Regions from separate parts of the Lysinibacillus sp. C5.1 genome, predicted to be linked through region 1. Evidence: riboswitches for the same ligand, from Rfam matches in the RefSeq annotation. Region 1 holds a riboswitch; the other holds the start of a gene.
The links. A riboswitch is a leader RNA that binds a small molecule or an ion and turns the genes downstream of it on or off. The one in region 1 is predicted to bind FMN.
Positions count from the first base shown of each region.

Region 2: it holds a riboswitch for FMN, as region 1 does, so the genes downstream of both, I5435_RS06160 (ECF transporter S component) here and ribE (riboflavin synthase) in region 1, are expected to answer to the same signal.

Region 1 is NZ_CP066226.1:1,715,975-1,732,196, forward strand. It holds gene I5435_RS08065 (ABC transporter permease) at 1-2,105, shown strand, start outside; gene I5435_RS08070 (winged helix-turn-helix domain-containing protein) at 2,263-3,459, opposite strand; gene I5435_RS08075 (VanW family protein) at 4,016-4,981, shown strand; gene I5435_RS08080 (HAD-IA family hydrolase) at 5,089-5,706, opposite strand; gene I5435_RS08085 (YibE/F family protein) at 5,815-6,597, opposite strand; gene I5435_RS08090 (YibE/F family protein) at 6,594-7,727, opposite strand; FMN riboswitch at 8,121-8,246, shown strand; FMN riboswitch at 8,367-8,492, shown strand; gene ribE (riboflavin synthase) at 8,684-9,322, shown strand; gene ribB (3,4-dihydroxy-2-butanone-4-phosphate synthase) at 9,382-10,011, shown strand; gene ribH (6,7-dimethyl-8-ribityllumazine synthase) at 10,029-10,496, shown strand; gene I5435_RS08110 (spore germination protein) at 10,604-12,064, shown strand; gene I5435_RS08115 (DUF1540 domain-containing protein) at 12,256-12,489, shown strand; gene I5435_RS08120 (C45 family autoproteolytic acyltransferase/hydrolase) at 12,696-13,727, shown strand; gene I5435_RS08125 (sensor histidine kinase) at 14,048-15,355, shown strand; gene I5435_RS08130 (histidine phosphatase family protein) at 15,630-16,181, shown strand; gene I5435_RS08135 (cold-shock protein) at 16,200-16,222, shown strand, end outside.
Region 2 is NZ_CP066226.1:1,341,285-1,357,506, forward strand. It holds gene sigX (RNA polymerase sigma factor SigX) at 126-659, shown strand; gene I5435_RS06155 (RNA polymerase subunit sigma) at 656-1,942, shown strand; FMN riboswitch at 2,193-2,389, shown strand; gene I5435_RS06160 (ECF transporter S component) at 2,614-3,201, shown strand; gene I5435_RS06165 (hypothetical protein) at 3,281-3,439, shown strand; gene I5435_RS06170 (C39 family peptidase) at 3,780-4,367, opposite strand; gene I5435_RS06175 (DMT family transporter) at 5,064-5,984, shown strand; gene I5435_RS06180 (non-ribosomal peptide synthetase) at 6,059-8,260, shown strand; gene I5435_RS23140 (hypothetical protein) at 8,327-8,557, shown strand; gene I5435_RS06190 (accessory gene regulator ArgB-like protein) at 9,231-9,809, shown strand; gene I5435_RS06195 (cyclic lactone autoinducer peptide) at 9,799-9,939, shown strand; gene I5435_RS06200 (GHKL domain-containing protein) at 10,049-11,242, shown strand; gene I5435_RS06205 (LytR/AlgR family response regulator transcription factor) at 11,247-11,978, shown strand; gene I5435_RS06210 (hypothetical protein) at 12,615-12,884, shown strand; gene I5435_RS06215 (hypothetical protein) at 13,414-13,575, shown strand; gene I5435_RS06220 (sodium-dependent transporter) at 13,722-15,068, shown strand; gene I5435_RS06225 (hypothetical protein) at 15,221-15,775, opposite strand; gene I5435_RS06230 (STAS domain-containing protein) at 15,946-16,222, opposite strand, start outside.

The DNA of each region.
Region 1 (16,222 bases):
TTGGAAGACGTATAAGCGAGGATAAACAGCTCTCACAATATGACCCTTATCTTTCAACTAATCCAGAAAGCTTTGTAGCTGAGCGTAAGAAACACTATACAGTCGTTGGGACATTCAAACGACCTGGATTCGAAGAGGTAAGGGCACCTGGTTATACATTAATTACAACAACTGATGCTATGAAAAAAGCGAGTAGCTTTAGTACCTTTATTAAAATGAAAAGTCCTCGTAAAGTGCATGATTATGCAGATGAATTCGCAACTGAACATCAATTTGTTACAAATGACAACGTGTTACGATTTATGGGTCTGTCAAATGATAAACTATTTAATCGTCTCCTCTACTCAATTGGTGGCATGTTAGTTGCCTTAATTATGCTCGGTTCAGTTTTCCTTATATACAATGCCTTTTCCATTTCGTTAAACGAACGTATGCGACAATATGGAATTCTGATGTCAGTAGGTGCAACGGCAAAACAATTGCGAAATTCTGTATTATTTGAAGGACTATGTATTGGTGCTGTTGGTATACCAATCGGTGTGCTAGTTGGCATCCCAAGTATCAAAGGTGTTCTTTCTCTTGTGTCGAAAAATTTTGAAAATATTGCCTATGATAATGTACCATTAACTTTGACCGTTTCAATACCTATCATAATCGCCACAGTCGTTATTAGTTTGATGACCATTTTAATTTCAGCTTATATCCCAGCACGCAAAGCTGCTAATACTCCAGTTATGGCTTGTATTCGTCAAACAAATGAAATTAAAGTGGAATCAAAAGCCATTAATACGTCTAAATGGATGGAGCGTATTTACGGCTTAGAACGCACACTTGCGCTTAAAAACTTTAAACGAAACAAAAGACGATATCGCAGTATCGTCCTATCACTTATATTAAGTGTAGTTATGTTTGTATCGTCTAGCGCATTTAAAACAACGCTCCAGCAGGCTGCAGAGTCATCCGTTGTCAATACGGATTACGATATTATGTTCTTTAGTGAGAACATGAAAGAAAACGATTCATTTCAGCTATTTGACAAACTACAAAATGTAGATGGGGTTTATAAAGGCTCTTATCAATCCATGATGGAATATGCAAGTAAAATTAACTTACATGATTTCTCAGCAGACTACCGTCAAGCAGCAGGTTATGTTGAGCTCGATAAGACGATTGATGTACCGCTAGACATGCAGTTTTTAGAGGATAGTGTTTACCTAGATTTTATTAAAAGCTTAGGTTTAGATATAGCTGAATATACAGGGGAAAATGCGAAAGTCATTGCCGTTGCCAAAGTGAAAAATAAAACGGCTACTGCATCGGAAAAAGACAACATAATAGATATGTTTACAAAACAGTCGATGAATTTAGATATTACACCAAACGTAAATACTAGCGCAATCTTAAATGAAGAGCGAAATGTAACGATTACATTTGTCGATACGTATCCTGTCGATCCATTACCAAAGTTACCGTCTGAAGTAAGACCGTACACGTTTATGATTGTTGCACCATATCAATTAATCGATACATGGGCACTAGCTGATGTTCCGATGGATTGGGGCTTAACGTTCCTATCAAAGGATGCATCGCAGTCAGTTGATGAAATGAAAAAAATAATCGAATCGGAAGAAACCTCATACGAATATTCGATATACAATGCCAATGAAATATTTGACCAGAACCGCAATATTATCTTCATCATTGATTTGTTCACCATTGTTTTCGTCATAATGATGTCACTTATTGCAATCGCCAATGTGTTTAACACCATTTCTACGAATATTCGATTACGTAGACGAGAGCTTGCAATGCTTCGCTCAGTTGGTATGTCCAATCGTGATTTCAATAAGATGATGCGCTTTGAATGTGTTCTTTATGGGTTCCAAACATTACTATTTGGACTCCCTATTTCAGGTATTTTAGCTTGGCTAATCTATAAAGGGATGTTTATCGGTGGAGCGGAAGTTGCATTCACATTCCCTTGGAGCAGTATGGGCATTAGTGTACTGGGGGTATTCCTTGTCATATTTATTACAACAATGTACGCACTTCGCATAATTAAAAAAGAAAATATCGTCGATGCACTGCGTGATGATATGAATTAATTTTAAAATGTAGCGAATAGCTATAGACCTAAACGGCAGTTTTGAATCTTTCAGAACTGCCGTTTTTACTTTGGGCATCCAACTCTGTAACAATTATATGATGATACTAGTGGAGAGATTAAGTATGTTATATCGCCTATATGGTAAAAAATTATGGCTATTCGTTCAAAGACTCTACCGAAATAGTCTCACACCCGTTAAAGGTAGCAAATTTTTTGAGACAGCTGTTTAAAGCTGTACGCAATTGAGTTGTTTGCTTCACACTGTTCTCGTACCAGATGTTTTTAACAACGAGTGTGTTAGTTTTTCGCTCCGCGATAATCTCAGCTCGTCCAATGAAGCGTTCGCCATATACGAGGGGGAGCACATAGTAGCCGAATTTTCGTTTGCTTGCAGGTGTGTAAATCTCCCACGTATAATCAAAGTTAAATAATGCGGTAATCAGTTTTCTATCCCAAAGGAAATTATCGAGCGGCGCAATCAGCTCGCAACGCCATTTTGGTTCTGGATTTTGCAAAACCACTTCAATAAGCGGTAAATCCTCCGCAAGGCAATACAGCATATCCTTCATTTGATCCACAGTAACGGCAACAATACGATCTTCCTGCAATAGCTGGCTAAAAACCTCTTTGCGTTGTGCTGCTTTCAACCCCCAAATATTCAACCATGCATCTGACGCACGATTCCATAAGAGACCGACCGAGCCGATTCGACGTAGTACCCGCCACTTATAATGCGCAAGTTCATCAACTAGGGGCTCTGATGCAGTCAGCAGAGTTGGCTTTATGTACTTCTTGGCTAAATCGTAATATTTACGGCTTCCCTTTTTATGATGGATAATCAACTCACCCGTTGAATACATCTGTTCCAGTACTGAGCGAGATGGATTGTTTCCGCTACTCCAGTGAATGGCTGATTGCCAAGAGAAATCTCCATCCAATTTTAAATCATCTGAACTTAGTGCACCATGATTTTGGATATGAGCCCGTACTAGCGTTGTCAACGCTTCCATTTCGGGATAGCGTTTGGCATGTTGTCGGGCGGCTTCCCTATAGCGTTCAAAATACGGCCAGTCCTCAATAGGCATAATAGCGAGGTTCTTGTCGGGATAATCGACAAGGCTTCTTTCTTCATACAGCAAATCGGCGAGCATTTCTTTAGTAAATTCTTTGATTCGGGACTGTAACACCAATTCGGCATTTTTTCCGCAAACATCGATAGGGTCGTATTGAATACAACCAACTTGTCGAGTAAAGTCCATTACACCCCGTTTCCCGCTAAATTTATAGTCGTCCAAAAGTCCATGTTTCAACAACAGAAATTGTCGTGCCTGGCGGTTTGTTAAGTGAATCATCTATGCACCTACCTCTAGTTTTAGTGTAATTCAGGGGAGTGGAGAACAAAAAACGAAACCGTGAAGGGAATTTTTTTTATGGATAGTAAGTGTAGCATGCTCCTATAAAATATCTTATTCTAATTTGGCATACTGGCAATGTTCCTTCCCGCCACTGCAAATGTCATTAAAACATCATCCCCAATACATCCAAATTTCTCCTCTTAGCACCATTTCTGTTTTATTATACAGAATACAGTGAAAATAAACAAACATATGTTCCGTTTGGTGGATGAGTGAGAAAAGACCTCAAATAAGGCTGTACTCTCTTATTTTTGCACAGGACACATGGGAAACGACACATATATAACTATAGTCTTGTAAAGATTACAAAATGCTGTTAAAGCAATAGCAAAATCTTAATGGGTGTGTTTTTAATTGCAAAAGATAAAGTAAACGAACAAATATTTAAGCAACAGTCAATAATAATCCATAAAAAGAAACACACTATCTTAACGAGTCGAATAAGATGTTGCTGTAAGTAAGTCGGAGGTAGGTGTTTAAATTGAAAAAATGGATGGTTGTATTTTGTTTAGGCAGTGTAATGGCTTTAGCAGGTTGTCAGGATAAAATAAAGCATGAACAAATTGAAAAAGACGACGTTCAACAACCCGTTATGTACACGCAGGACAAGGGGCAGGAAGTAGGTCCTGTAGTGGTTGAAATTGTTAATCCACAATCTAAAGAAATCATCCACATCGTATCGCCCATAAAATTAGGCTTTGAAACAGACCCAGTCTTGTATAAAAAGAACATTGAACAATTGGCACAACAATTAGCGAGAGGCACAGAAACAAAAGTTGGTTTTGATAAGCGAATGATGCTTGATAAAGTCGATGACAATGGTCGGATTATAAAAGGTAGTCCATTAGTTATTTTAAAAGAAAGTGAATTGGTAGAAAAAATTATGGCAGCATCAGCAACGGGTGGCACAGTAGAAATGCCACTGTATATTACTGAAAGTGGCTATTATTTTGAAGACATACCCTATTTAGAAGATGTTGTAGTGGCTTCTTATACAACCTACTTCAATGGAGCGGATGTTGGAAGAAATAAAAATATTGAACTTTCAGCAAAAGCCATTCACAATGTGATTGTTGGTAGCGGAGATACTTTTTCGTTTAATACTGTTGTAGGCCCTAGAGATGAAGCGAATGGCTATCAGCCCGCACCTGAAATTATTAATAAAAAGCTTGTTATGGGCATTGGTGGGGGGATTTGCCAAACATCTTCAACATTGTTTAATGCAGTCGATCAACTCCCGATTAAATTTGTGGAGCGACACCATCATTCATTAGATGTAGGATATGTTCCAAAGGGCAGAGATGCAACGGTGTCCTATGGTGGCTTAGATTTTAGATTTCAAAACACCAGTGATGTACCATTTTTAATTAAGGCGACCTATGGACAAGATTTTCTGACAGTGGAAATAAGGACAGCAAAAAAATACCAAGAAATTTTAACAAAGCTTCCCCCACAATAAGAAAGAAGTTGATGTAGGAATAATAATCAACTTCTCTTGTATTTTAAGACACTTATAAAGAGTGTCTTTTTTTAGAGCCTAGGCAGTGGTGATAGAGTTCATAAACCTTAAATAATAGTTAGTATTTCTGCAGGAGTAAATACTTTGTAATCGGGTTCTGCGGATTGGACAATCTCAATGGCATCATACCCCCAACCAACCCAAATAATTGGAATACCTACTTTTTTGCAGGCGACGATATCTCGTTGCTCATCCCCAATATATAAAACATCGGATGTTTTTAAATTGGCTTGTTTTAAATACTTTTTTATCACTTTATCTTTACCAAAAATACGGCTCGAACAAAGTACTTCGGACACATGGTCGATACCATTAGTTTGTAAAAACGCCAAAATATTATCTTTTGAATTGGAGGAAATAATGGCAATTGTATATCCTTTCTTATCAAGTTCCTGTATGACCTCTTTCATACCGTGAAATAAATGAACATCTTGTAATGATTGCTGATATAAACGATAAAATTGCGGGAGTATAGTAGGTAGTTTGTGTAACGGGAAGTTAAATAATTTACTTCGTTCAGCAATCGATAATTTTTTTAGTGCATCAATATCTTCTAACTGTACTTCTTTGAATGCATGTTTTTTAGCAATCGTATTCCATACAGAAGCAAACACTGCCGTGGAATCCGCAAGTGTGCCATCAAAATCAAATATTATATGTTTCATTGTATTTTTCTCCTTAAAGGGTATTTGGCTTTACCATTCATAATACTTAAATCAATATAGTCATTCGTTCATGATGACATGAATGCAAAAAAGGAATATAAGTGCCTGTCACTTGGATTGACTGGCAATTTCTTTTTCCCGTGTTTTGACTAAATAATAGGCATTAACTGAGGACGTGATAGGAATAATGGCTGCTATACCAATACCCGCACAAAAAATTGTAATAAGTTCTGTGCTAAACACTTTGGAGTTGATAATTTCGCCAATCGAATAGTTTAAATCTTTAAACCATATTAAAAGACCTAGGTATCCACCAAAGAAAGCAAAAAATAGCGTATTTGTATCTGTTCCTAAAATATCCTTCCCAATATTTACACCAGATGTGAATAATTTTTTTCTAGTCATATATGGGTTGTGGTGAAAAATTTCATGCATTGACGAGGAGATGGAGATGGCGACATCTAAAATAGCTCCAATTGTACTCATAATAATAACTGAAGCGCCTATTTGAACAAAATTAACGCCAATATAAAGCGAAAATATGCTAATCTCCTCAGCAGATTCTTCTCCAAATCCTTGAATCATAGATTTCTCTGTGACAACCACAATAAAAATTAGCAGTATCACAATGGTAATCATTGTCGAAATAAATGCGGTAATTGTTTTGCTGTTCTTTTCATTAATATAAAATAGGCTAATCCAACTAATGATTGTACAGGCAATAAACGTTAACACAATGGGACTGTTCTTAGGATTGGTCATTAAAAAAATTGTTATAAAGAGTACCCCGAAGTTTAAAAATAACGAAAGAAATGAACGTACCCCTTTTTTACCACCGATAACGAGCATCAAAATAAATAAAATGGTTGATAGCCACACTAATACATTCATCCTGTTACCCTCTTTCGTTTAATGAAAAAAATAGAAGTGTAAAGGCTAATTGGAATTGTTAAAACAACGCCGATGCCACCTGCTAGAGCGCGAGCTATTTCTAATGAAAGATTCATGGAAAGTGTTAGCCCTAGTGTAGAAGAATTTTTTAAATATAAAATAAGCATAGGGATGGAGCCGCAAATATACACGAAAAATAAAATGCTCGTAATGGTGCCCATGACATCTTTGCCGATATCAAGACCTGAAGCTTTTAAGGCTTTGTCTGAAATAGTAGGATTTTGTTCATATAAAGCAAACATGGAAGAAGCCATGGTAATCGAAACGTCCATTACAGCCCCAAGTGCTCCGATAAATAACCCAGCCATAAACACTATGCGATATGGTCGTGTTAAAAATTGCATTTCCTCATAACGTAGGCCGTTTTCCGATGTTATCCATAACACGAAAAAGGTAATAAGTAATGAAACGAAAGTGCCTAGTATTGTTGCAAGCATAGCAGCATAGGTTTTTTCATTTAATCCATTAATAAGAATCAATGAAACACATGTAAATAATAGAATACATACACCACTGACAAATACTAAACTAACGTTAGCGTGTTTTATATATAAATCCAATGCGAATGATAATATTAGTGCATTCACCATCAAACTGATGATTGATAATAAGCCCTGTCTTTTTCCAACAATCAGTAAAGAAAAAATAAAAATCCATGCAACCACTAATACGTACTGGTCACGTTTGACGTCTAAAATCGTACCTGTTAAAGTCCCGTTATTATCTGTATTTGCCTTAATAGAGACAAATATTTTATTCCCGACCTTGTATTCGTGATCAAAAGCGGCAGAAGAAGAATACTCATTTATTAAAGAAACAAGCCGCCCCTTATCTTTTCCATTTTTTAGTACTGCTGTGATCCGCTGCGTGTATAAATAATCGTCATTACTGTACATATCTGAGACAGATGTTGAATCTTCCAATTCTGTTTTTATAACTTCTGCGATTGGACGCTCATAAAATGTTTCGTTATGTTGAACGAAAATAACAGAAGCTATAAAGCATAGTACCAAGAAAAAAATTATTACTATCCGTTGGGTTGATATTGTATTAAAAATAGTAGTAAACAATAAAAAAACCTCCTATGAGGGGAATTTGACAATGCCAGTAACAAGCGACTGTGTTATATGAGTAGCGTTGAATAATAACACACACTAACATTCCAATTTTTAGATGTCAAGCTGGTTATATGTGGTCATGTAAGAAGTAACGCTTATAACAGATGAAAGTTTCTTTTAAGAAACAATGAAGCATACATTGATGGTGTTTTAAATTGGATATAGCCTAAAGATATAGTCATGAAAGTATTTGTTAAAGAGCTTTATCCAAACAAAGGATAAATCATTATTTTAAATCTGCTCGTATAGTTTGTGTGCCAAAGTAAGTAAGGATCTGAGAATATTAATAAAATTTTAGGTGGATAATCTATTAAAATAATGTTATCGTATGAAGTAACTAAATAATATATCCTTCAGGGTAGGGTGAAATTCCCAATCGGCGGTGATGAAGTAATTCAAAGTCCGTGAGCGCAAGCTGATTTGGTGCAAATCCAAAACCGACAGTTACAGTCTGGATGGGAGAAGGGTGAAAGTATAAGCTTTTTAAATTCGTATGACTTTAAAAGGTCTATTTGGCTACGCTTATATAGCATACTACTTCCCATCGCTTCTGTTGGGAAGTTTTTTATTTAGGCAAAAATTGAATAAATATCTGTTCTTCGGGGTAGGGTGAAATTCCCAATCGGCGGTGATGAAGCAATTCAAAGTCCGTGAGCGCAAGCTGATTTGGTGCAAATCCAAAACCGACAGTGATAGTCTGGATGGGAGAAGAACAATGAGATGGCAGCCTGTGGAAAATTTTTGTATCCACTAGGTTTATTTCGTGACGTCTTATGGACAAGTACTCCCAAAACCCCTTTTATGTGAAAGGGGTTTTTTGTTTGTTTCGATTATAAAAAATGAAAGGGGAATTAAAATAATCACTATCAAAAGGTTTACGACATAGGGTTAAGAAAGTAGGTGGAAAATTGTTTACAGGTATTATTGAGGATATTGGTACAGTAAAAACCTTGCAAAGCGATAGGAGAAGTATGGAAATAACGGTGATTTCGCCCAAAATAGTGGCGGATGTGAAGCTTGGGGATAGTATAGCCGTAAATGGGGTTTGTTTGACAGTAACTCATTATAATGACCAAGAGCTAACAATGGATGTAATGCCTGAAACAGTGAAAGCGACGAATTTACAGCAACTAACTGTTGGAAATGCGGTCAATTTAGAGCGTGCAATGCCAGCCAATGGACGATTTGGTGGCCACTTTGTTTCAGGGCATGTAGATGGTGTAGGGAAAATTTTACGTAAACGTCCAATGGCAAATGCGGTCTATATTGAGATCGAACTTTCAGAAGACTTAACAAGCTATTGTATTCCTAAAGGTTCAATCACAATTGATGGAACGAGTTTAACGCTCTTTCATGTTGAAAAAAACAGTGTCACAGTATCGCTTATTCCACACACATACAAAGAAACCGTACTAGGAATTAAAAATGTTGGGGCACTAGTCAATATCGAAACCGATTTAGTAGGCAAATACATTATTCACCAGCTAAAGGGTAGTCAGCAATCGTCGACTATTACAAAAGATTACTTAGCGAAGCATGGTTTTTAACCTGCTATAGAAAGAAAAAACATAATTTATAAAGTGATATCTATTAGGAGGTGGCAATGTTGCTACATTCAATTGAAGAAGCGATTGCCGATTTAAAACAGGGCAATATGATTGTTGTCGTGGATGATGAAGACCGTGAAAATGAAGGAGATTTACTGGCCCTTGCAGAGTTCATGACACCAGAAACGATTAATTTTATGGCGAAATATGGTAGGGGGCTTATTTGTACACCCATTTCACAGCAGCTTGCACAAAAATTAGCGTTGCAGCCAATGGTCGTAGATAACACTGATAATCACCAAACAGCGTTTACTGTCAGTATTGATTATAAAGAGACAACAACAGGCATTAGTGCGTTTGAACGTGCTTTGACGATTCAAAAAATGCTAGCGTCACATGCACAAGCATCGGATTTCCGTAGACCTGGACATGTTTTTCCGCTAATAGCAAAAGACAATGGGGTATTAGAGCGTCGAGGGCATACGGAAGCTACTATCGATTTGGCTAAACTTTGCAACAGTGTACAAGCTGGCGTGATATGTGAAATTATGGGCGATGATGGGGAAATGTTACGCTTTGATGATTTAGTGAAATATGCAAAAAAACATAAATTAAAAATGATTTCGATTGACGCATTAGCAACATACCGTCGTCAACATATGCAAATAGAAAATTCACTTACTATGTAAAAGAGGAGAATGAAATGATGGGCAAAACATTTGAAGCACAATTAATTGGCAATGATTTAAGAATAGCGGTGGTTGTTGGTCGTTTTAATGAATTTATAACAAGTAAATTATTAAGTGGTGCATTAGATGGGCTAAAGCGTCATGGTGTAGACGATGATTTAATAGATGTTGCGTGGGTACCAGGTGCATTTGAAGTACCGTTTATCGCAAAGCAACTAGCTGAAACGAAAAAATATGATGCCATTATAGGTCTAGGTACAGTTATTCGTGGCTCTACAACGCATTATGATTATGTGTGTAACGAATCAGCTAAAGGCATTGCAAACGTATCGCTTTCGACAAATGTACCAGTGATTTTTGGTATTGTCACAACTGAAAATATTGAACAAGCGATTGAACGTGCTGGAACAAAGTCTGGCAATAAAGGTTATGATGCAGCGATGTCTGCAATTGAAATGGCTAATTTACAAAAAATGATTGGCTAAAAGGATGCATGGTCGTAAAATTTATTGCATAATTTTTTGGACATTGGGAAATATATGTTTATAAGTATTTTAGTAAAATAATTTGTTTGAATTTGGTTCAGTAGGAGATGAGGAATATTCAATCAATAGAACAAGAAATCGAATTGAAAATGTTGAAAGAATTATTTCAACGCTCTGCTGACGTAATTTTTCAATCTTTTACCTTTCAACAACAGCATGTTTATTTTATTACATGTGAGTCGATGGTCGATCAGTTTTTATTGAATAAGGTCATTATCGATCGAGTTCAATCTTTGTTTGAAGACAGCTCTGTAAACTTATTAGAGGAAAAAATAAAAAACGATTTACACATTCCTAATCTTCAAAAAGTAACCAATTTAGATGATGCTATTACGCGTGTATATTCAGGGTTTGTTTTGCTTTACTTTGAAGGGGAAAAAATTTTATTTTCAAGTAAAATTACAAAAAAACCAAATCGAAATCCTGAAGAAACAAAGCAAGAACTAGTGGTAAAAGGGCCGAGAGATGATTTTATAGAAGATGTTTTTATTAATGTGGCCTTAATTCGTAAGCGATTGCCTACAAATTCTTTATGCGTGGAAACAGTGGAAGTCGGAAAGCGCTCTAAAACGACAGTGGCTGTCCTATACATGGGTGATATAACGGACAAAAATATGGTCACGGAACTAAAAAAGCAATTAAGGAAAATTAATACAGATGTTGTCTTTAGTGGCGATATAATGATGGAAAGTGTGGAAAAAACCGCGAAAATTTTACCGCGACATGATTATACAGGGCGACCAGATTTCGCAATACAAGCGCTAGTCAGAGGACGAATACTTCTTTTTGTCGATGGCGTATCTTACGCAATTATTACGCCGCCTAATATGTTTCTACTTTTTAAATCAGGTGAGGATAATGATTATCCATCTATGGTCGGTACATTAGAGCGTCTGTTACGAATCGTAGGGATATTAATAAGTATGCTTTTACCCGGTTTTTGGCTAGCATTAACGACTTATCATCAAGAGCAGATGCCAATATTACTGTTAGCGACGGTTGTCCAATCACGTACTGGCTTGCCTTTTCCAACGATATTGGAGATATTGCTAATGTTATTTATGTTTGAAATATTTCGCGAAGCAAATCTACGCTTACCGTCTATTTTGAGTGGAACAATGAGTGTCGTAGGTGGACTAATCATCGGAGATGCGGCAATCAAGGCAGGCATAACGAGTCCTTCCATGATCGTGGTGATTGCCATCTCAAGTATTGCCGCCTATACTCTTGTCAATCAATCCTTTGTAACTGCAATGAGTATTTTTAGGTTATTTGTTATCTCAATGGCCGCTTTCTTTGGATTATTTGGTTTCTTTTTGTCCTTGTTTTTCATTCTTATTTACTTTGCCAATATCCGTGTATTAAGCGTTCCGTACTTAAATATTGGTGCCAATTTAAACTGGTCCGACACCAAGAAAACATTAATACGTCTATCGCCAAAAGGATATAGTAAACGACCAAAATTTTTACATCCTCAAGATGAGACGAGGTCATCGAGCAAAAATTAGATGTCTTTCAGTAGCACGACAATTTACATCTATCACATGTGCTGCTTGCAATCGTATTGACCGATTATGTTGAAGTTATTTTTAAGCTTGACTTGTAAAAACCTATGGATTGGACAAAATACAAAGTGAAGAGTATAGATTAGATTTTCCATTCTATATTTTTCAAGACCAATCATAAGGGGTGGATAGTTATGCCGAATGTCCAAGTTAGCTGTGCAGTATCAAATTGTGTTTTCCATGCCAAAGGTAATTATTGCGGAGCTGAAAAAATTGCAATCGACATGGATAAACGTAATACGAACAAACGTGATGCGGAGTTTGCTTCTGACTTTGAAATGCATACAATGTCAGAAGAGGCAGCAGCCATTCAATCATCCGATACGTGTTGTAAAACATTCAAATCAAAAGAAAAAAACTTTAGCTAATGGGTATCGTTTGTTTTGGATAATGTAAATAAAGATAATATCTTTATTTCACCAAAATAATTTATCTATACCTTTTACTACTGATTTGGTCACGTTAAAGGTTGTCTTCCTATAGGAAGGCAACTTTTTTTATACCCTTGACCTTCCAGTTACTTGAAGGATTACGATGATACTGAAGATTGAATAGCTGTATGGGAGGGATTTCAATGAATAAATATCAAGAATTAATCGTATCTGTAGTAGCTTTAAGAGGCGATGCTTATGAAATAGGTTTTCAACAAAGTAACGAAATAAAAACAAATGCACATTTAGCGCAAAATGAACAACTGTTAGCTTTATCTGCTACTTGTAATACACAGCGGGTACAAGAGCTGTTGCGACATGTTTCGCCCAATCTTTTGCAAGAGATGAAGGGATTAGCGTTTGGCTTAAAACAGCCGTATGAAACCATTATAAAAATGTATAGCGGTTATAATATAATATTTCCAAATATGGGATGTACCTCGGTTGTACACAATGGGAAGTATGTAAGAAATTATGATTTTAGTCCAGTTATGTATGATGCAAGACTCGTTTTTTCTAAACCGTCTAAAGGGTATGCCAGTGTAGGTTTTAGCCAGCAAATTATTGGTAGGTTAGATGGAATGAATGAAAAAGGGCTTGTAGTAGGGCTGCATTTTGTCAATAATGATTGGAAAGGAGATGGCTTTTTGGCGACTACAATCGTTAAAATAGTGCTTGAACAGTGTGAAAATATTGAAGAGGCTATTGCACTTTTAAATAAAATTCCACATCGCTATTGCTACAATTACTCCATGACAGATCAAAGTGGAAAAGCAGTTGTGGTGGAGGCTACACCAATAGAGCGGGTAGTTTCTGCTGAACATCCGCTTATATGCACAAATCATTTTGAGTCTCAACAATTGGCAGGGAAAAACAAAGCTTGCATTGAGGGTTCAAAACAACGAAAAAGCTTTATAAATCGCTATGTAGTAGATGCGCGTACGACCATGTCTGTCTATCACCATTTCAATAATGGAGATTCTCCGTTATTTTTTAAACAATATCAAGAATATTTTGGTACTCTCCATACTGTTATATACTCACCGAAGCAATTAGAGGTAGTTGTTGGAATAGGTGAAAATTGTGAGCCGCAATCATTTTCTCTCCAACAATTTATCGAAGGTAAACTTATTTTTCCGATAACCATTAAAGGAAACATAATTCAGGCTATCTAATTTGTTAGGCTTGGTTTATAATTTAATAGAATAAATAGGGGAATGGCGTAACATTTGTTGGGCTATTCTCCTTTCGTTTTGTAGCTATTTCGCTTTTCGAAAGAAAAATAAATTATTCCATTTTTGCATAACAATTACTAAGTTTTAAAAATAAACTTGGATAAAAGTATTGTTTTCAACGTACTTTAAAAAATATACATGAAAAAACGAAAATTACTATAGTATAATATTATTGTTATTAATATAAATATTAATTTGTTCTAGGAGTAATTACACATCGTTAAATAATGAATACAATAGATGAGGAAGTACCAGTTTGTATGAAAAATCGTAAAATTAAACTAATATTAGTATTAGCGACAGTCTTATTGTCATTGTTCACAAGTTTAAATGTGCTCACTTCATATGTGAAAATGAAAAAGACGGTGGAAGAATCTATCGCTAACCAAAGCTTAGAAGCGGCTATTTCCATCGCATCATCAATTGATGTTAAGTTGTATCAAAAATTTGCAAATAATCCTGTGAAAAATGCAACTTATTGGGAAATAAGAAAATACTTAAATGATGCACGAGAAAAAATAGGGGCCTTAAATGTCTATACGTTAGAAATTGATAATCCTAAAGTATCAAAAACGATGATTGCCGGTGTTCCTAATCATCTCACAGTAGGCTTTGATATTGGACAAATTTGTACTGTTCCAGAAAAGCAAATCAAACTAGCTTATCAAGGGTTGACATATGTTACGAATGTCATTAATGACCCTCAACACGGAGATTATCTTTCTGTAGGCGCTCCTATTAAGAATGAAGAAGGTCACGTTATTGGCTATCTCGGGATTGATATAAGCGCAGACAAACTTAATGGTAACAAAGGAAAAGTATTAGAAAATAATTTATTCTTGTTTATTTACAATGGAATATTTATAGTAATCGTTATTGCATCGTTTTTCTTTTTACAGAGATGGTATCAAAAAGAAGTGACAAAAGAAGTAGAGGTAACAGAAGATACCTACCAAACTGAAATAAAAGCGTTAATTACCTCTGTATCGTCCTTAAGACATGACTTTACCAACCATATTCAAGTGTTGCATGGGCTTTTACAATTGGGAGAGCCAGATCAAGCGAAACAGTATTTATCATCATTATCTAAAGAGGTACAGGAAATAAAGTCATTGAAATTAAATATTAACCATCCGGGGCTGTCAATTTTATTGCAAACAAAAAAGTTAGCTGCTCAAAATCATAATATTGAGATGGATATATCGGTTTCACAGGATACTTTCGATAAAATAAAAACAACTGATATCATTAAATTATTATCAAATTTAATTGATAATGCGATTGATGCGACAACTGAATTGCCTGAAAGTGAACGCAAAATGAAAATTTGTTGTCATGCGGATGAAATGAAGTATGTATTTGAAATTGTTAATACAGGACCAACAATTCCAGACCCTGATCAAATCTTTAAGCAAGGGTTTACAACGAAAAAAGCTGAACTAGGAAAAATTAGAGGCCAAGGCTTGTTTATTGTGAAAGAAGTTGTGAAAAAATACAACGGCACCATTTCTATCCAATCTACTGCACAATTTGAGACAACAGCGATTGTCATTATTCCTTTAAAGTAAATGGGCAAATGTACTTGGCTGATAGTATTAAAATTTTTTGATGTGGTTTGTCTATAGGGCTGTTTATTAGCAGTTTTTTCCTTCACGGCTAATTTTCGCGTGAAGCAAAGTCATTTTAACAGGATAGAATAATAGCTTAAGCTTCCTACATATATAGAGTAGGAGGCTTTTGTTGCTAAGAAAATGCGGATGTTTTTGCATAGCATGTATGAGCTAATATCAATCATACATTAACAGTAAATCTAATAGGGCAGGTTAGGAGGATAAAAACAATTTGGAACAGCCAATCCTTGATTTACTAAGAGCAGGTGGATTGATTTTATATGTTAGACATGGAGAAGCAACTGTTGGTGAAGATCAGCCATATGTTAATTTTCAAAACTGCTATACGCAAAGAAATTTATCTGATTACGGTCGGCGAGAAGCCGTTTACTATGGACAAATGCTGCGGTATTGGCAAATTCCAATTAGTTCACCTATAATGACAAGTCCGTTTTGTCGAACAATTGAAACCGCACAGCTTGCATTTCCAACAATGTATCTACAAATTGACCCGTTCTGGTTTTCAATTACTAAATTAGCAGAAACGATTTTCACTACGGAACAACAACAAATTGTAATGGAAGCCCAAAAACATCTAGAAGTAAAACCACCACCTGGGACTAATCAAGTAATTATTGCACACAGTTTTCCGAAAGGGACTGCCATAGGTGAAATGACAAGCATGGGAACCGTTATTATTAAGCCCAAAGGTGTGGGTAATGGCTATGAAATTGTAAAACAGCTAACATTAGCCGATTTAGCAACCTTAGGGACGTTACAATAATAATTTTGGGGGATAGAAATGAAACGAGAAGGAATTGTAAA
Region 2 (16,222 bases), 370 kb from region 1:
TAGGGGCTATACGTCGGCTTGTGCTCGGGTTTAGACACATAGCAAAATTAAGACCAAAATATTATTTAAATGTAACTTGTGCGAGTGTTAGACGACAAATACTATGAGAACGGGGGTGGAGTGCTTTGAATGACTCCGTGTTCCATCGACTATACGATGCATACCATCAAGACGTGTTCCAGTTTCTTATTTATCTAGTAAAAAATCGCACACTTGCTGAGGACCTTGCACATGAGGTTTATGTCCGTGTGCTGCGATCTTATGAACAATTTGCAGGGAATAGCAGTGAAAAAACTTGGCTTTTTGCTATTGCTAAAAATGTCGCAATTGATCATTTTCGAAAGCAGGCTGTGCGCCAAAAACATTCACTCGATTTTTTTGACTGGGAAACGGAACAATTACATTCAACCACACCATCACCGGAAGATGTGCTACAGGCCAGTGATGAATTAAAGCAGATAGAGTTTGCACTTGAAAATTGTACAGGGGATCAAAAAATGGTTATTATTATGCGCTATTTCCAAGATTTGTCGATTACTGAAACTGCGCAAATACTTGATTGGACAGAGGCAAAGGTTAAAACGACGCAACATCGAGCCATTAAGTTTTTAAGGCAACATCTACAACAGGTTAGGGAACAGGAGGCGAAAAGGCAATGACGCATAAACAATTTGACGATGAACAACTTGAACAAATGTTGAACAATGCCCCGAAGCTTACTGACCACCGCTCGAAAGACGAAGTGTTAAAAAGATTGCTTGCTGATGCACGTTTACAAGACAACATACATCTTCAAGAGGCGATACAACCAGTAGCTGAGGCAAAAGAACAACAAGCGCAATCATTGCCTGCTCAAGAAAATACTAAACCTATAAAACGACGCAAGAGTAGGTGGCCTATTTTAAGTAGTGTTGCTGCAATTTTTGTCCTATCACTAGCAGGGTACATCTATGTATCGAACAATTCTTCCGTAAAGGATGAAGCAAACGCCCCAATCGAAAATTATTCTTCTGTGCAGGAGGATCGGTCGGTCACAGAAAGTGAAAATGCAGATGCAGATAGTGTAATGAAAGCGAATATTGGTGCTGAGCATGCTCGTATCCTATCGTTGCGGACATCTGTTTACGAAGATGATTTAGTCGATGCAGTCGTTTTCAGAATTGGATTACCTGGTGGTAAGGCTGATAGCATACCAATGACCTATATTATTCCGAACAAAAAAATAATTGCTGATTTTGGGAAGAAGAAGCCAACAACTTTACAAATGTATGAAAAATACGCACCTCAAATTGATGAAGAAGCAATGGGTTTAACAGACTATCATCCGTACAAAGGTGAGTTAAAAGAAGAAGGTAAAACGCTTGTGCACGTATTACCAGAAGAAAATGATTATGATGTAGCTTCGGCTTCTGTCACGAAATATTTAAACTCGTTAAAAGATACTTTTTCCGAGTCCGAATATAAAGCCATTGCCATTAAACAGGCAGATGGTTCTGATTACGAGTTTTCGCAAGCAGAAGAGCCGAGTGAGCCTATAGCGCTAACAAAAGATAATCATTACAATTATTATTTATATACAGAGGGAAACGGGACTGAATATTTATCGCCTGATTTCCATCAAACGTATCCTACTGTGACAGAGGCTCTACTGGCGATGCGAGACAAAAAGGATGATGTTTATGTGCCAGTTGTTCCGGAAAATGTCACATACACTGTAAAAGAAGAAGAAGATGGGGTTGTGGTCACATTTGACGCACCACTTGATTTAACGACAATGGATGCCGTACGAGCAACACAATTAATCGAGGCGATGATGTTGACTGCGTCAAGCTTTGATAAAAAGATACGTTTAGATAACATTGTCCAGGAAAGTTGGGAAGGCTTTGATTTAACAAAGTTTTTACCCATGCCTGTAGGTGCCAATAAACAAATGATGCCATAATATAGAAAACAGCTATCAGATAGTAGATAGCTGTTTTTTTTAATGGAAATACCGCGGGTAAAGCACCTTGATTCGCGGGTAAATGATAATAAATCGCGGGTAAGTGACTTTGTTCCGCGGATAAGCTACTCCATTATTTCTCACAAAGTGCTTGATTTATTAAACCATACAAATTTAATCGGATTATTTTAAGCAGAAGTATTTACTTTTATGTGATAAAACATTATAGTTAGTTTATAAAATAATATTGATTCATCTTCGGGGCAGGGTGAAAATCCCGACCGGCGGTAATAGAGTTGTAAATCGCTAGTGTAGTAGTAAGCTACAGTAGCTCGCATGATTTACTAGATGGCTCTTCAGCCCGCGACCTGTGCAAAGATTTTTTTGCATGGCTGACTTGGTGTAATTCCAAGGCCGACAGTATAGTCTGGATGGGAGAAGATGGAGGTACGATCGTCATTCGTTGTTACGAATTAAGCTATGTGCGAACGTTTTTTTAGTGTGTCTTTAAATGCACGCTATGCACAAAAAATAGCTAGTAATGGCGTTATTTACTCATGCCTTTTCTCCCTTATGCTGATTTGCATAAGGGTTTTTTCGTGAAAAACAATCGATTACGTCGTAACCTTTCTTCTTGCAAGATTGAATCAGCAAAGAGGAGAGAGTTTTCAATGAAGAAAAATGTCAAACTGCAATCGTTTATTACGATTGGTATGCTGAGTAGTATTTCGTTTTTATTAATGTTATTTAATTTCCCGATTCCACCGTTCCCAGCCTTTTTGGAAGTGGATTTCAGTGATATGCCTGCCTTACTTGCAGCCATCACGATGGGCCCAGTAGCAGGTATTTTAGTAGAGCTATTTAAAAATGTTTTAGATTGGATTTTCTCTGGTACGCCAACGGGAGTGCCAGTTGGTCATATTGCAAACTTTGTAACAGGCATATTATTTATTTTGCCAGTATCATTTATTTTTAACCGTTTTAAAACGATTGGAGGTCTTGTTGGAGGATTAGCAACAGGAACGATTGTGATGGCGGTTGGCATGAGCTTGTTAAATATCGCAGTATTTTTACCGATGTACACTTATTTCTTAGGTATGGAGCCAGTCGTTGGTGATTCATTATACACAATGATTGTTGCAGGCATTTTACCATTTAATATCGTGAAAGGTGTGTTATTAACGGCGATTATGGCATTGTTATTCACAACGATGCGCAAATGGATCAACCAACAACGCACAATGTATTTATCGAAATAAGCGTAAAAAAGTATGATTTAGGATAGTGTTCAAGTAATGACACCTTATTAGACTGTTATGTCTAGGAGGTGTTTTTTTGTTGCTTAAATTTGCAATTTCAGATTTACTTTCCAAAAAAGAACTACAAAATTTAAGTAGAAATACATTAAAAGGTTATGCAATATCGACTCACATGGAAGAATATCGAAAGAAAGTACCAGCAAACCATATTGACTTTTTACAGGTGAATTTAGTATGAGGGAAGTAAAAGTTATTATCCAAGGTCATTAGGTTAAAATAACAAAAAAATTATGAGGGGAATGAAAAAATGTATGATATTTACCATTGGTTTAGGTATTGAAGCTGTTATTGGGATAATTGTCAACGCAATAACTTGAAGCGAATTGCTACTTAAATTAGTCAAGTTTAGATAATAAATTTGTTCAATCTCCCGCAAATTTCGACAATACCTTTGATTTTCGTGGGAGATTTCTTTTAAATAAGTATACTACTTTATTCGCATCTCGGAGGTACCAGGTCAGTTATATGCTTTATTCGATTACAGGCGTACAGTTCTAATGAAAATATCATATCTTCTATTAATCCAAAGAAAAAACAATTGCTCTACCACTAAAACTGCTAAAGAACCTGTCTTCAAATACTATACTATTTGTTTCTCCCCAAAGAGAGGGATCTCTAAAACAAATTAGTCTTCCTTTAGAGGTATGAATTCGACCACATACTACTACCAAATGTCCCCCTTTGCTTCCGTTTTTAGGGAACTTTGGAGCAATAGAACATATTACTGGGCCCTTTGTTACAAGCAAGTTTTCAAGTTGTTTACCGCTTTTAACAACTATAGGCTTACCCTTCACCCCATACATTTCTCCTAAATCGGCTAAACCTTGGTGTAACCATCCCTTCGAAATATAATACTTTCTTTTTAAACCTTCTTTAAGTAATTCTAATTGGGTTGGTATAGGTATTTTATAATGAGATATAACCATTCGTAAACACGCCAACCCACAACATCTATCGCTCCAATAGTCATGACTTCTTTCTTCAATAAGTAATCCCTTTGGCCAGTCATTCATACAAAACTTTTGACTATAACGAGGTATATAAAGAGAATAATTCATTAAATTATTTTCACAATCGTTATTATGTGATTGTATGTTTAGTTCCATATTTTATTCACGTCCAATAATTTTCTTGTTATATCTCAAATAAATTAAAAGATATTACTAGCGTTACATTAAATTAACTATACTTTAAAGAAAAAAAATATTCAATCATTTTATTATGTATAAAAAAGGTCCTTTATAATGGATAAAATCAGGTGGTAACCTGTCCAAATCCACTAATAAAGGACCAAAATTATGGTTAAGTTTATACGAAAAACTCCATCTGGAAATGGTTTTCAAGGATAAATCTTCAATTAAGAATAAAACAAAAAACACTCCTAGAAAACTGTTAATGAGCGTATGAAGGTGTGATGCCATAAGATTCTAGACATCATAGTAAATCAACACTTGTATATGAAGTTAATGTCATAACTTTGTGTTACATTTCTTCTGTTTAATTATAATGTTCGCTTAAATTCGACGCTAAAGACTAAAACGTTATATGTTAGGAAATGTATCTATTTAAATTTACTTTTATACTATAATCTTTTTATCAGTACTGATATTTCATACAAATTTTTACATTCTTGAATAGAATAATTAAGATGCGATTTGTTACGAAATTTAAAGAACTCGTTTTCAAAATTTAGATATAATAAATTCTAAATGAAATGTGGTAGTAATTGTTTTAAAAGGGAATAACTATATAGTAAAAATGCCATTAAATTTTATTGTAAGTGAAGTGAAAGGAGGAGATTTATGAATAATTTTATCAAGGGAGCTATTTATGCAGTTCTTTCGAGCATAGGATATGGGATTATGCCAATTTTTACAGTTAAAGCCTATGAATATGGTGTGACAGTGTATACTTTACTTTTTTTAAGATTCGGATTAAGTTCTATCATCTTTTTCCTTTTCTTCCTTGTGAAAGGTACAAATATAAGAATTGGTAAACATGAGGTGAAAAATCTTTTTATACTAGGTGGTATACTATTCACACTTTTATCTATTTTCCATTTTGAATCATTAAAATATATATCATCATCTATGGCAGTCTTGCTCTTATATTGTTTTCCTTTACTAGTTTGTATCATCTCTTATTTTTTATATAAAGAAAAATTAAGTATAGGATCAATACTAGCTTTAGTAGCAACTTTCATTAGCATGATTTATTTACTTGGAGTTTCATTAGATAAAATGAATGTCTATGGAATAGTCTTATCCCTTCTTGCAGCTTTGATCTTTGCAATATATATGATTGTGGGGAAAAGAGTAACTATTAATAATTCACCAGTAATAATAAGTGCCTATACAGCACTATTTGCAACTTTTGGCGTTTTCATAATTGGTGTAGTGAAGCAAGATATCTCTTTAAATTTTAATAACCAAGCATGGATACACATTGTTAGTATTGTGATTTTTTCAACTATTTTTGCTGAAATTACATTTTTTAAGTCGCTGGAATTGTTGAGTTCTTCTAACGTTTCGATGATTAGCATGGTAGAACCTGTATTTACTACTTTATTTGCTCTTGTTTTTTTAAATGAACGATTACAATTTTCACAACTTACTGGAGGAATGTTCGTTTTAATTAGTTTAGTCGTTTTAGTTTATTCTCAAAATAAGAGCATAAAAAAACCAGCAATAAATCGGACCCTAATTCAAAACGAACATATATAAATCAAAAGCGACTGCAACTCCATCATCTTTTAGTGATGATGATACAAAACCCATGATTAAAAGGAGAGATATAAATGAACACATTAGAGTTAGATACAAAGGAAAGTTATTGGAGTGCTGCTTTAAAAGAATTTGAACTTAAATCAAAAGTAACTTTAGGTACTTTTAAAAATAATGGATTTAAGTTAGTAAACGATACATTTTTTTTAGATAAAAAAATTATGCAATCACTTTCACAATTTGCTGATACTTATAATGTCAATGTAAATTCTATTTTATATTCAGCCTGGGGATTATTACTTCACAACTATAATGATACAGATTATGTTGTATTTGGTACAAGTACAACAGAAGGTAAAGTGCTACCGTTTTGTGTTAAAACTGATTTTGATATTACATCTATAAAATATATTAGACAAATTGAGAATGAATTAGAATTGATAAAATTATACAAAAATGTAACAGAAGAAGAAATTTTTTCTTATAATCAACTGGGTTTAAAAAGTGGTTTATTTGGTTCAATATTTTCGAGTGGTGAATCAAAAGCGGTTTTGTCAGAATATTTAGAAGAAAATGAGATTGAGATGTGTTTTGAAATAGATTTTTCGTTAAAATGTAGTATTTCCTACAACGATAATTTATTTGATAATTACGCAATATCGAAATTGAAAGAACATTTTTTTAATTTAGTATCTGAACTTACCTTAAATTCACATACTAAATTAGAGGATATTGCTATTCTTTCAAAAAAAGAAAAAAATCAAGTATTGTATGAATTTAATAATAAATCGATTAATTATGATATTACTAAAACTGTCGATGACTTTTTTGAAATGCAGGTTAAAAAAAATCCCAATAAAGTAGCTTTAATTTGTAAGGATAAAAGTTTTACATACGATGAACTTAATAAGAAATCCAATCAATTAGCTTTTTTACTACGTCAAAAAGGCGTTAAACCAGAAAAATTAGTAGGATTAGTAGTAGATCGATCCGAAGATTTAATTATTGGTATATTGGCGATTCTTAAAGCTGGCGGAGCTTATCTTCCTGTCGATCCAGCTTACCCATTACAACGTATTAATTATATGTATGAACAAGCGGAAATTGATTTACTATTAACACATAGTCATTTAAATATAGATTTGTCATTTCCTTGTGAAAAAATATATCTAGATAATTATCCTTTAAATCAATATCCAACTGACAATTTAGATAGATTACATAATGCAGAAAATCTAATCTATACGTTATATACTTCTGGTTCAACAGGGCAACCAAAAGGAGTTACTGTTGAGCATAGAAATGTTGTAGGATACTATCATAGTTTTATAGATGAATTTAAATTAACTGAAAATGATATTATGTTGCAGCAATCAACAGTATCATTTGATATTTCTGTAGAAGAAATTTTTCCTATTTTACTAACTGGCGGAACTTTGGTTATAGCATGTAAAGATGAAGTAGCCTCTATAGAAAAGCTTTTAATTGTAATGAGAAATAATAAAGTTACCATGATTAGCGGATTCCCTTTATTATTGAATGAATTAAACAAATATCCTCCTGTAGAATCGGTTCACACAATGATTAGTGGTGGAGACGTACTAAGAAAAGAATATATAAACAATTTAATTGATAAAGTTAAGATATATAATACTTATGGTCCGTCAGAGACAACTGTTTGTATCTCGTATTATGAAGTAACAAGTGAGAGAATACAAAGTGGCATTCCAACCGGTAAACCTATCGCTAACTATAAAGTATATATTTTAGATAAAAATCGAAAACCAGTTCCTATTGGAGTTCCAGGAGAAGTGTGTATTTCAGGTGTTGGTGTTTCCCGCGGATATTTGAATCGCCCTGATTTAACAAGTGAGCGCTTTTTAAAAAATCCATTCATACCGAATGAAAAAATGTATATTTCTGGAGATTTAGCAAGGTGGTCACCAGATGGGAATATTGAGTTTTTAGGTAGGATTGATAATCAAATAAAAATTTGTGGACGAAGAACTGAACCAGGTGAAGTGGAAGAAAAACTTCTAGAGCATCCAAATGTTACAGAAGCGTGTGTTATAGCTAGAGAAAACAAAGATAAAAATAAATATTTAACTGCTTATATAGTAATAAATGAAACTATTTCTGCTACAGATTTGAAAGAATATTTATATAAATTTTTACCAGACTTTATGGTACCATCCTATTATGTTGTATTAGATAAATTACCAATAAATATAAATGGAAAAATTGATAAAAATAATTTAGCTATTATTCTAAATTAAATTTACTTATTTATCTAGAGTAAGTCAGAAATATAAAATAGCGCACCTTTATGGCAAGCACAACGAATGGCCAGCTATCCGAAATTTTTTCGGCTAGCTGGCTATTTTGTGCATGTGTCTGGGATGTTTTTTGACAAAGACGAGTTGATGCCATTTGCTTTGACCGTCTCTGGTAATCTTAAACAGATTGCATTGGCTTTCGCACCAACTTCACTTACAGAGAAAGCCAATTTTCTTCGACCGATTACGATTGGGCGAATTGCATTTTCGGCTGGACGATTATCGATTTCAATCTAATCGTCAAATAGAAAAGCCCTTTAACCCTTGTACACGATTTAATTTGTATCTGCTGCTTTTGCGAGCACGTTTTTCCAAAAAAAGATAAGTCCTTTACCCCTTTCAAGAATTTCTCCACAATGGGCTTCGATTATTTTTGACGAACTTTTCAACGTTTTACTGGTGAAAGATGTTTAAATTGACATTCTAAGCGATTCAATTAATCACAATAATCGAAGTCCATATTCCCTCGTTACGATCGAATTTCAGGAAATCATGTCACAAATCTGTCTAACAGTTAGCGAATGTGACATTTTAGGAAGTCACCTTAGGTAGAATAACCATCACAAATTTCGGGTATACACCTAAGTGTAAAAACGAATAACCACTTATATGACTGGAAATTTTGATACTCAAATATATTTACGAATAATTACATATGTTGATTAACTTATTTTCACCTTTAAAATCTGATGAATGGAGTGATTCTATAGCTAATCTATTAAGAAAATTTAAGAATTAATATAGGGTAAGTGGAATATTTTAACAATCTTATTTTTTTATAAACAAAAAAGAAACATTACAGCGATTAATACCCAATTTAATACATTTAAGAAGCTTTTTGTAACACTTAAGATTTACAATACTAAATTATTAAATAATTTAGTAATATAAAAAGAGGAGGGGGGAGTATATGGAGGCTTTATTAAAGCTTGAAAATATCATTACGAAGGCTCTGATTCAAGAAAACCACAATGAGATAGAAAAGGAGAAAATTAGATTCGGTATACAACTAATTGTAAATGATATTTGGAAAATACTGTTTATTTATATAGTGGCATTCATTTTGAATTGCTTTATGGCCACACTAATAACACATATTACATTTATTGTATTACGACAAGTATCTTTTGGTTTTCATTTTCAAAGTAGCATTATTTGCTTAGTTGCAAGTATAGTTTCTTTGCCAATCGGTTTATACATAATCGATAGCAACCATATAAATGCTGACCATTTTATATTTTTAATTGGTATATTATCGACTCTTTTTTTACTATTAATAGCTCCTGTTGGAACTACAAAAAGACCCGTTTTTAATCAAAATCACCGAAACTATTTAAGAAAACAATTGTTCATTAGATTATCAATTCTATGGACTATTATTTTCGTTTTAAAAGGCGATTATCAATTATTTATTTTGTATGCAATAAATTTATTAGCAATATCAGTATTAATTCAAAAAATATTTGGAGGAAGTAATTATGAAAATTAGAAAACAATTATTAAATAAGGTATCGAACTTGGTTATTTTATTCGCAACTTCTGCGACTACATATGCATGTAACTTAGTTTTTCACGAAGTAAAAATACCAGAAAGTTTAAAAAAAGAAAGTAAATTTTAATTAAGTATTGGAGGATACTCAAATAGAAAGTAATTTCTTAATATTAGTAATTATTGAATTTTTTATTATAACGGGTTCTATATATTACTTACAGAATTTAAAATTTAATTTGGTTACTATAAGTTCAACTGTACTAATTTGGATATTAGCAGCAACAGCATTTTTATACGTTGAGTCTTGGAAAGTGATTTCTTTTCTTTTTATAACTATATTTATTTTTTTAAGCTTTAAATCCAATTTTTTAAAAATATGTATTGATTTAACTACTATCATTTTTATTGGAATTCTGTCTGAGTCATTATCACAAATTATGTTAGAATCTAGTAAATCGACTAATTCTCAGCTCATTTTATTTAGTTTAATTTATGTATCTTTGTTCAGCCTATTAAATCTCATTATACACAAATTGAAGAAAGATATTAGCATCATTGATTTTCCTTTAATAACCAAAATAATCTTTGTATTGCTTTTCAGTGTAACTGTCATTGTACTATACTTAAATATTTTTATTCCTTCAACATATGAAGAAATGCAGCTGACTAAAATTAATTTAACCATACAGCTTGTATATTTAGTTCTAATCTCTACATTAATTATGTTTCTAATAAAAATTATAAAAAAAGAGAATGCTCTTAAATATAAGCAACTGCAACAGTCTCAATACAATCAATATTTAATTTCTTTAGAAGCTGTTAATCAAGATATACAAAAATTCCAGCATGATTATATGAATATTTTATTGACTATGGATGGATATATTTCACAAGGGGATATAGAAGGTTTGAAAACCTACTTTAACAAAAAAATCCTAAAAGTAGAGAGCGATACTTTATTAAAAAATCAATTTATGAAGAATATTAGTAACTTAGCTATTATTGAATTAAAGGGTCTCCTTTTAACAAAATTATTATTAATACTAGAAAAAAATATAAAATTTCATATTGAACTCCCGCAAAAAATCAGTAGTATTCCTATCGATATAATTGATTTTTCGAGAATTTTAGGGATATTAATCGATAACGCAATTGAAGCAAATGAAGAATCTAAGAACGGAGTAATAAATCTTGCTATATTAAAAACAGCGAATGGATCAATACTCTTTGTAATCGAAAACTCATTTGAAGATACTCTAGACATTAATCAAATTTTCAATAAAAACTATTCAACGAAAAAAGGAAATAATCGTGGAAATGGTCTTGCAAATGTTACTGAAATTATTAAAAAATATCCAAATGTTCTATTAAATACTCGAATTGAGAATCAAATATTTATTCAAGAATTAGAATTAAACTATAGGAAGTGATATTTTGAGAGTTATTATATGTGAAGACGACATTTCACAACGGCAATTTATTTTAAATGAGATTGTTCAATATGCTAACTTTCATTTACCCGGCACTGAGGTTGTTTTATGTGCTTCAAGTGGTGCCGAAGTATTAAGTTATATAAATCAATATCCAGCCGATTGTTACTTTTTAGATATTGATTTAGAAGGCATTATGTGTGGATTAGAATTGGCAAGCTTAATTAGAGAAAAGGATTCATTAGCAAATATTATTTTTGTTACAATGTTTGCTGATAAGCTAAGGTTAACTTTTAAATATAAAATTGCTGCGATGGATTATATTGTAAAAGATCCTGATAAAGAAATTTTTCAAGAAAACCTAACACTTGCTTTAAATACTGCATACCAACGATATGTTTCTATTGGTCAACAAAGTGATAGAGTTAATATGTTACAGATAAAGGTTGGAGAAAACATTAAAAATATTAAATACGCAAATATTTATTACTTAGAAACAGCAACAGTGGCTCATAAGCTGAGATTACATACCAAAGATGGAACATACGAATTTTATGGGAAACTCAAAGACTATGAAAAATTAGATAGCAGATTCCGACGTTGTCATAATAGTTATTTAATAAATATAGATTACATGATAGAGTTTTCTCCTAAAGAAAGAATGCTTACCATGAGTAATGGACATAAATGTTTGGTTTCATTTCGTTACACAAAAAATATCACACGTGTTAATTAAATAAATTCATCCAGTTTTTATTAGCATAATTTACGTTAAATGCCAGTTCATCTTTAAGCCCTATCTGCCACTCGATTGACGAGGTAGCACAGACCAGATAATTAAAGCCCAAAAAAGTTGGCTAAACAGAGGCTGCCCCTCCTGGGGACGTCTAAAAAAACAGTAGCAAACCATTGATACAATTGGATTTGAGAGAAACTAGGTCTTCGGTCACTGATTCAGAATCCCTTTTTTATTACCTTGAAAATTACGTAAATATTGTACCGAAATTATCTTCCAATTCAATTGTATGGAGGATTTTTTTTATGACCAATAAGACAGGATTATTTGATGTAGACTTTTCACTGTCAACCAAAGAGCTTACTACTCAAGGGGGATATGCTATGTTAAGAAACTTGTCTGCTTTTGATAAAATGTGATTCCTCACCTTTAATAAACCATTATATTTTTAATTTATGGAAAGTACAGTTGTCCTGAAAATACTTGAAAGATAGTAAGTATAACAAGAACCATTTATGATATAATCCCTATGATTTACAAAATTGGAGGATTGGTGAATTTTGAAAAGAAAAAGGTTGGTACTCTTATTTTCCATGCTTGTATTACTAGTTTTATCGGCTTGCAGTGATTCAAGCGATGTTGATTCAAGTGATATTGATTCATTATGAAGATACAAATGACACAGGTAATACGAGTTCACCTTATACGGAAGATGAACTAATAAATGACCCTTTAGCTCCGTCTACGAATCCGAATGATTACAATTCAAACGGTGAATATGTCCCTGAAAATGGTCCTAGCGACAATCCTGCTGATTATAATGTAGATGGAGAATACAAGCCAATAGAAGATATGACGGAGGAAGAAAAGAGAGCAGAACTTGAAAGATTCTTTAATGGCGAATAGGACTAGTTATTAGGAAATTTTCTTCTACAAAACAGAGTGTTCAAAATGGGCATGTCTGAGGGGTATTTCAAGGTTACAGAATGGCTTGATAGCGTTCCTATGAAGCCAAATGGAAGCAAAGAAGCGAGATAATTAAGTGTTTATCTCGTTTTTTAATTTGAGATTATTCTCGGCATAAGATTTATAACAGTATTAAATTGTATCATGTAAAGTACAAAGTTATCTATGGAGTTGTAGGAACGTCTGTGAACCTCCTGTGAGTGTGAAAGTTGATTCATTCTTTGATGGTATCTATGGATGCTTCCTAAGCTGGTTGAGTGCAGAGTGTAGCAATAGGATTTCAAGTTCCTAACTTTCACTCCTAACTTTTCGGTAGTGAGATTATCTTGCAGTTAAGAACATACTTGTAATTCAGTAATAACTCCATTACAATCGATATTAACATTGAATAAATTAGTGTTCATTACTTATAAACTATTGATACTTATACTTTTTACGCTAATTCCCTCATTTAGCTTATTTCTTAGGTATGGAGCCAGTCGTTGGCGATTCATTATACACAATGATTGTTGCAGGCATTTTACCATTTAATATCGTGAAAGGTGTGTTATTAACGGCGATTATGGCATTGTTATTCACAACGATGCGCAAATGGATCAACCAACAACGCACAATGTATTTATCGAAATAATTCATTTCACCTCGAACATATTTATGTTCGAGGTTTTTTTATATAGAGCCAATAGCGTACTGGGAAATTTAGGAACTGTCTAGTCTAATTTACTATTTTAATGTACAATTAATAAGAGATTAGTTAGTTTTGAGGAGATTGAAGAGATGAGTGAGAATAAAGGACAGTGGTCCAGTAAATTAGGGTTTATTTTAGCATCAGCGGGTGCGGCAATTGGGCTAGGGGCTATTTGGAAGTTACCCTATGTCACAGGGCAAAGTGGTGGAGGCGCATTTTTCCTAATTTTTGTGCTTTTTACATTATTGATTGGCCTACCGATGTTATTATCCGAGTATATTTTAGGGCGGGGTACGCAATCGGAAGCTGTCACTGCCTATAAAAAAATTGTGCCAACGAAACCAGCTTGGGCTTGGATTGGACGTATGGGTGTACTGGGATGTTTTCTGTTATTAACCTTTTACAGTGTTGTAGGAGGATGGATTTTTATTTACAGCGGCCTTGGTGTATCAGGTGCAGTTATTGATTCTTCAGTTAATCCAGGCGATTTATTTGGAAAGATTATTAGCACACCGTGGATTACATTACTAGGTTTAGCGTTATTTACACTAACCAACGTACTTGTTATTTCGCTAGGTGTACAAAATGGTATTGAAAAAGCAAATAAGTGGATGATGCCATTATTATTTGTGATGTTTATCATTCTTGTTATTCGTGCATTAACTTTAGATGGGGCAATGGAAGGTGTGAAATTCTTCTTATGGCCTGATTTTTCTAATATAACAGGTAAAGCGTTACTAGAGGCGCTAGGGCAGTCATTCTTTGGTTTGGCAGTAGGGTTCTCTTGTTTGGTTACATATAGTTCGTATTTGAAAAAAGATGTTAGTTTACCAAACTCAGCAGGTTCCGTTGTTATCTTGACGGTACTTGTGTCGTTATTAGCAGGACTAGCTATTTTCCCAGTTGTATTTGCCTTTGATTTAGAACCACAAGCTGGGCCTGGCTTATTATTTATGGTGCTACCGACAGCATTTAGTCAAATGCCTTTTGGGGAAGTGTTTTTAGCCCTGTTTTTATTACTATTTTTATTTGCGACATTAACTTCGTCGTTTAGTTTATATGAAATCATCGTGGCAGCATTTATTGAAAAATGGCATATTTCGCGTTCAGTCTTAACGTTATTACTTGGAGTCATTGTTTTTGTTGCGGCAATTCCATCGGCATTATCGTCAAGTTTATTAGCGGATGTTTCCATATTTGGCAAGTCAATCTTTGATGCTACTGATTATTTAGTGTCTAATTTAATGCTACCATTGGGCAATTTATTGATAGCCATTTTTATTGCCTATGTAGTAGATAAAGACTTTGTGAAAAAAGAATTGCTTATGGGAAGTCAAGTGGGGCAAGGGTTTTATAACACGTATCGGCTACTTATGTTAGTGGTCGTCCCAATTGTAATTATCGTTGTTTTATTAAATATGCTTCTACAAAAATAATTGTAAAGCAGCTTAGAGATGGTTCTTGTATTGTACAGGAACCATCTTTTTTTCGATTAAGCACCAAGTGGTAGTGAAAAAAATACCTGCCATTAAAGCACTCTTTGCAAGTGTTTTAACTACAGGTACTATGTTTTTGGCACTTCAAGACATTAAGATGAGCTAACTTTTATCAAATTTATTGAAGCGGCGAGTACAATTCCGCCATCGCAAGTACGGAAGTCTGGCCCGATATTTCTTAATTGAACTGTTCCATTATCTGGGATAAACACAATTGTTCCTCCAGTAATTGGTACGCATTCATATCTATCGACTTCTGTATTTAATGCTCCATATCTCGTTTGGATTGGATTCACTTCGGCATTATTAACAAAAAGAGCTGTAACGATTGTAACGTTACCTGTCCCGAATGGGGAGAAGTTTCCATTTACATGATAATCAATATAGTACGCCCCTCCTTGGGACACTCTGATAGTCACTGTATCGGGGTCTAACGTGATACCAGCTGTTTCCCCCATACCGTTCCAAGGCATAGCTTGATTGGTAGCAAGCGTGATAAAATTTGTTTGAAAAAAGTTCCCGTATGTGGAAGGGGATACTGCTGGCGGTTGTGCGTTTGGATTGATGTGACAAATATCGATGGCTTTAATAACAGGCAAACTAGATTGGCAACGTTCGCATGAACAATTTTTTGGACAACGATTCAAAGACTGTACCTCCTAATACATTTTTCTACTAGTTTATTTAATTTATCTTTTTTTGCCTGTGTGTGCATTTAACTTATTTCTCTATAGCCTTAGACAAAAAAGAGCAGACGAATATATGTCTGCTCCGCTGTTTAAACTATTGTCAGAATTGTTTGCGTGCCTGTCACCATTTAATATTCACTTAGTGCGAGTTCGCCGAACCATTTTTCTTCTTTAATGAACTGCTTCGCTTGGAGTTCACTTTTGGCAATAGGGAAAACTTTATCGCATTGTGAGATGGCAAATAATTTACGAATAAAATCATCTGTCACAATAATCGCTATTTTCTTATCGAGCGTTGTGACTTTCTTTGCAAAATTGATAATCATACCAAAACCAGTACTATCAATATTCGTCACCTTTTGCATATCGATAATATAGCCGTGTTTTGTGTCAAAACTAATCGCG